2 regions of the Ligilactobacillus murinus genome follow, and region 2 is predicted to be linked to the other one. Evidence: predicted binding sites of a transcription regulator. Region 2 holds the regulator's gene; the other holds the start of a gene.
What was found. The regulator CtsR, encoded in region 2, represses protease genes until heat stress. The targets are predictions, from matches to a motif close to TTGGTCAAAAAAGGTCAAANA.
Positions count from the first base shown of each region.

Region 1: a site for CtsR is predicted at 1,247-1,267, ahead of clpP (ATP-dependent Clp endopeptidase proteolytic subunit ClpP). Genes of this name have one in related genera too.

Region 1 covers NZ_CP023565.1:332,884-336,054, reverse strand. The annotation lists partial or broken gene CPS94_RS01625 (transposase) at 668-820, opposite strand; gene CPS94_RS11450 (hypothetical protein) at 813-1,175, opposite strand; gene clpP (ATP-dependent Clp endopeptidase proteolytic subunit ClpP) at 1,336-1,926, shown strand; gene CPS94_RS01610 (PTS transporter subunit IIC) at 1,988-3,040, opposite strand.
Region 2 covers NZ_CP023565.1:2,247,419-2,250,589, reverse strand. The annotation lists gene CPS94_RS11015 (ATP-dependent Clp protease ATP-binding subunit) at 1-995, opposite strand, end outside; gene CPS94_RS11010 (CtsR family transcriptional regulator) at 1,014-1,484, opposite strand; gene CPS94_RS11005 (porin) at 1,596-2,030, opposite strand; tRNA gene CPS94_RS11000 (tRNA-Pro) at 2,093-2,166, opposite strand; gene pnuC (nicotinamide riboside transporter PnuC) at 2,303-3,016, shown strand.

The sequences.
Region 1 (3,171 bases), 380 kb from region 2:
GTTACATGCCCAGGTGATGCATATTTAAACAGTAAACACTGTTAAATCAACGTTTTAGCACTAAAAAAGGGCAAAAAAACGATAGTTACTGCAAGGTTGTTGTCCTTAATCTTTAGTATGCTGAACTATTTTGCCTCCTGTTTTTTGTCAGAAGGTATTTTTTTACGACAAAAAATAACCCCAACCAGCGAACCGATTGAGGCACGTTCATCTAGTGACGGTCTTTCAACCAGTCATAGATGATACTTGATACAAGATTGACTAAGATAGCCAAGATCAAGCTTAGAATTGAAACGAGCATGAAGTTTCACCTCCTGCTGTACTAATTGAAATTGGTTAGATTTCACGCACTAGTCAAGTATACAAAATTTCTTGACAAAAATAAATAACTAGCATAGTATAATAGTGAAGCGAGCATGGAGACATCTCCTGCTTAGCGAGCTGGTAACTCGCGACCGTCTTACCTTCCAATCAAAAGTTGGAGGGTAATTTTTTTGCACTAAAAAAGCCCCACGTACGGTTCCTGTACAATGTAACAGGTCCAATGTGGGGCGATTAATCTTCTACCAGTATAACACAAAAAAAGCCCCACACCCGATATTTTTCGGCTCTTTGTCAACCACTGTGTAAAGATTAAATATTTTTAGAGAAGCTCTGTGAGAATAGCTTAGGCTGTTTTCACAGAGCTTCTTGTGTCTTTACCAAGATATGTTTGGAGATAGATACGAGCTTTGAGATGTTCAAAATTACGATAACTATAGGCTGTTCTTTGGATCTGTTTTATTTTACGATTTATCCCCTCTAAAGGCCCATTAGTATAGTGACAATATTGGGGGTTCTAAAGCTGTAATGACGGGAATCAAATTATCATAAAGTGTTAAAAGTGCTTTGTCAGCCTTAGATGCTTTAGAACGGGAGCCAGAGTATTTTTGATTTACTTCAGTAAGGCACTGTTTGAATATTTTTATTTTAGAAGGTGTTGGGTCATCAATAACCTCTAAGAGCCGTTGATAGTCCCAATATGCTTTGCGGAAGTCTTGATCAGCTAATTGAAGTCCTTGATCGACTAACTGTTCCGCAGTGACCCATTCACGTTGAGATCTTTCATAAAACTGATCGTAGACATGATTAAATGCGATCCGATCTGCAGTATAACGTTTTAGCTCGGTTTCCATTTTTCCTCCCCCATTTAGTACGATTCCGTACTAAATAGCAACAGATATTTTTAGCAAATGCAAGTTTATTTGATTTGACCATTTTTGACCAATAGGTTACAATAGCAATACACAGTCAGTCACTGACTTTAAATTTATTAATATTGCGGAGGTTCCCACTATGAATTTAGTTCCTACAGTTATTGAACAATCATCTCAGGGAGAACGTGCCTATGATATCTATTCTCGTCTCTTAAAAGACCGGATCATCATGGTCTCAGGTGAAGTTAACGATGATATGGCAAATGCGATCATCGCCCAATTACTTTTCTTAGATGCCCAAGATCCTGAAAAAGATATCTATATGTATATCAACTCTCCCGGTGGTTCCGTATCAGCTGGATTAGCAATTTATGATACTATGAATTTTGTTAATGCAGACGTGCAAACGATCGTTATGGGAATGGCAGCTTCAATGGCGTCTGTTTTAGCTACAGCTGGTGCTAAAGGCAAGCGCTTTGCATTACCTAACTCAGAGATCATGATCCACCAACCACTAGGCGGGGCACAAGGTCAATCGACTGAGATCCAGATCGCAGCCGAACATATCTTGAAGACACGCAAGTTGATCAACGAGATCTTAGCTGAACATTCTGGACAAGATATCGAAACGATCGATCGTGACACTGAACGGGATAACTTCATGACCGCACAACAAGCAGTTGACTACGGTTTGATCGATGGGATCATGAAAAATAAAAAGAAAAAATAAATATTAAAAAATAAGAGTGTGAGACGTGCGGTCAATGCCGGATATCTCACACTCTTATTTTTTAATCTGTTTTCAATAATAGATCTGTCGCCGAAATGAGCTTTCTCTTATCAATAAAAATGTATTTCATTAAATAACCTAAGAGGACAGGTAGCACTACAAACAAACAACTCAAACTTAAAATACTCAACCAACCTGGTGCCATAAAACCATATGCTGTCAGCGGTCCGACCAAGCCACTAAAGCCAAAGCCGGCACTCATCGGTGTTCCTTGAATATTGAACACTGCACCTAAACCACCCATGATCGCCGAACTAATGACTACTGGTAGATAAAGAATAGGTTTTTCCAACATATTGCCCATTTGGATCTTAGGCGTACCAAAAAAGTGTGCAATCACGGTCCCCAAGCTATTGACTGAACTTCCCATGATCGCCAAAGTAAATGCCCCAGCGGTAATGCCTAAATTAGCAGATCCCGAGGCGATCCCTGTGATCCCAATCGCAGCTGCGATCCCGACTGAACTGATCGGCGAACAGATCAACACAGCAAACGCGTTCCCCATTAAGACCCCCATCAAAATAGGTTGTAAGAGCGTAAATGTTTTGATCCCAGCTCCGATCAAACCGGTCATTGCTTTAACATATGGCAAGACCAATAAACCTAAACTACCACCGATAACGATCACAATGATCGGTAGCAATAAGATCGTATAGTTTTTAAACTTATTACCGACCAACCAAGCTAAGAGAACAGAAAAGACGATCGTTACCCCAACGTTGATCACATCGCCAGTCCCAGCTAGACCAAAACCTTGTTGCGTCTTTACGATCACACCAGAACCGACCATTGCCGCCCCAGCGATCGAACTCATTTGGACCATGTTCATCTTAAAAAGATAGCCAACACTAAAACCTGCCATCGCTGGCAGTAAGCTCATATTAAATGTAGTGATATCCAAAACAGCATGCGCAAATGTCGGCCAGATCTTTGCTAAAGCTTGCATCAATTGTCCCAATAAAGCCCCTGGGATCAGCGAGACCACCACTCCCATGCTGATACCATTCAATACATTTAAGGTAAATTCACGTCCCGTTATTTTCTTTACACTCATAAAAATTCCCCCTCTGATCTTTTGGCTCGGTTTGATAATTGTTAATCTACCTGAAAATAATTATAAAGTCAATCCAAAAATTATAATTAACTCATCAAAAACTTACCTTACATATAAATAAAGCCGATAAT
Region 2 (3,171 bases):
TATTTTTGATACTCATCTAATGTCGTAGCCCCGATGACTTGAACTTCGCCCCGCGCTAAAGCAGGTTTTAAGATATTAGAGGCATCGATCGCCCCTTCAGCCCCACCAGCACCGATCAAAGTATGCATCTCATCGATAAATAAGATCACATTGCCATCACGGTAGACTTCTTCTAAGATCTTCTTTAAGCGATCTTCAAATTCACCACGGTATTTGGTACCAGCTACAAGTGAGCCCATATCAAGCATCATCAAGCGTTTCTTCGCCAAATTCTCAGGGACATCTCCCTTGACGATCGCTTGCGCTAAACCTTCTGCGACCGCCGTCTTACCCACACCAGGTTCACCTAGTAATACTGGGTTGTTTTTCGTCCGGCGACTTAAAACTTGGATCACCCGCTTGACTTCACTTGTGCGCCCGATAACTGGATCGGTATCTTCATTTTGTGCGATCGCCGTCATATCCCGTGCTAACCCATCTAATGTTTCTGTCTTGGAACGTTTTTTGGCTTCATTAGCTTGCTTAGCTAAATGCTGACGTTGGCGGTCAGTCATGCCCAATTGGCGCAACAACAACTGCCGCAAGCGCCGGGTATCGACCTGTAAACTATACAAGATCCGTGAAGATAAAATATTTTCATCATTTAATAGTGCCAATAATAAATGTTCGGTCCCGATCTTAGACGAACCCATCATCATCGCCTGGCGCAAGGCATCATTTAAGACGGCCTTGGATTTTGGTGAATATGGTAAATAACTATCTGGTGCTTGACGGCGCAAAGTTCCATACCCTGCGATCCGTTCGATCTCTTCTTTGATATCGACACTACTTACAAGATTTTGCCTTAAAACTTGACCGGCAACACCATTTTCCTCCAAGACAAGGGCCAACAATAAATGCTCGGTCCCGATCGCTTGGTGCTTGAAGTAGTTAGCTTGTTCTTGTGCAAGTAATAAGACTTGGTTAGCACTCGGTGTGTAAGATGTTGAATCCATAAGATCCCCTTCTTTCTATTATTGATCAGCACAACGCAGACGATTTAAAATGCGATTCAAGATCTTGGCACGGATCGCCTCTTCTAACTCATTGTCGGATAGTGCTAGCGTGCTTTTCTCGATCGCCGTCGCTACTAAATGTGCCTCTTTATGTGTCAATAGCTCATTTTCATAGAGCGTTTGAATGATCTGAAATGCTTTGGTCTCGCTGATGCTCGTCCCAACGTACTCGATCAATTCATCTAAGATATCCGGGTCACTGATCAAATCGACCTTGGCGATCCGAATATACCCACCTCCGCCCCGCTTACTCTCGACTAAATAGCCATTTTGCAAAGTAAAACGCGTCTTGATCACGTAATTGATCTGCGAAGGCACGCAGTCAAATTGGTCTGCGACTTCAGAACGTTTGATCTCAACTTGGGAAGCTTCAGCAAGAATACTCTTCAAATATCGTTCGATTATATCGGAAATATTGCGATTTTGCATAAAACTATCCTCGATCTGTTTGACTAACTTTGACTATAATTATAAACGTTATCCACCATGCTTGGCAATGAATTAGCGTTAATTTCTGGGGCTGATCGTGTAAAATATCCTTTATTTATCTGCCGTAAAGATCACAGCCCACGCAACATGTTCAGCTGGGCAAAAATAGACGAACTGATCGCCTGTTCCTTTAGCCTGCTCAACTGAAATAGCTTGGTCAGCATATTTAGCTGTTGGGCTAGTCGGATCTTTTTCCCATTTAGCATACTGTGCCTTAGTTCCCGTAAAGCTTTTTTCCTTGGTATAACCCCTTTGCTCATAGGGTGCCAACAGGTCAGCTGTGATCTGTTTTAGCTCTTCTTTAGTGTAACGCTTAGCAAAACTGCTTTGACTAGTTGTTGCTGAGCTTTCTTTAGTCGAGCTCGTTTTTTTAGTAGGTCTGACCGATAACTTGACACTGTTTTTGCCCCACGTCACGTGATAGCTGCACCCACTGACACCTAGAACAAAAGCCCCGATCATCAAAAAACAAACCGAACGCTTCATTTAACTTCCCCCTTAAACAAAAAGAGCCGTCCTGCATAGGTACGACTCTAACTAGTAATTGATCGGGATGGCAGGATTTGAACCTGTGACCCCCACGTCCCGAACGTGGTGCTCTACCAAACTGAGCTACATCCCGAAAACAATTACTATTATAATACTAGTTTGTTAAATGTAAAAGGAAAATCTTATTTTTCTTAACATTTATCTGGGCAAGGAACGTGCTTTAGTAAATAAAACAGACTATCATAAAAGATGAAAGGAAGGTGGATAACATGACAAATACTTGGCTTTATAAGCAATTATTTACCAATTGGAAGAAATTTGAAGTTATCTATGTCAGCATTTTGATCTTGATCCAACTGGCTGTCTTTTTGGTCGTTCCCGATAGCTTGATCGGTATGATCTCAGGTGTCACGGGCACGTTATCCCTCGTTTACGGGATGAAAGGACGCAAGATCGCCTTTATCTTTGGAACGATCCAGTGTCTAGCCATGACTTACATTGCTTGGATCAGTCATGCCTATGGTTCATTTGCGATGGATATCTTCTATGTCATCTCACAACCCATTGGCTGGTTCATGTGGGGCCACGACCAAGCAACGCATCGCTTTTCTTCTGCCAGTCGCAAAAAACTTTTTGGCGGTGCCTTTGTCGCTTGGCTCATCGGCTGGTGGATCTTAGCTTTACTACACGGACAACTGCCGTATTTTGATTCGATCAATTTTGTCGTCAGTTTCATCGCTCAACTGCTCTACATCTTGAAATACCAAGAAAACTGGTCACTTTGGATCGTGGTCAACATTGCCAATATCCTCTACTGGTCGATCCTAAGCCTCCAAGTCATAACTGGTGCTACTGACATCGGTTCTTTAGGGGCTTACCTCTCCCAAGTTGCCTTGCAAGCAGCCCTACTCTTTAACTCGATCTATGCAACTAAAGTCTGGGCCAGTGGTGAAGCCGACAATGAAGGTGGAACTAAGTCGTAAATTATATAAATAAATCAATATTTACTCTTCACCACTCACTTAAAGTAAGTTAACATAGATGTTGCTTACTTAAAATAATAAAGAGTGGTAACTAACTATAGAATTCAAAGATGCACTTACACCTTGAATCCTCTCAGCGTGGGCTTCCTGGAAAA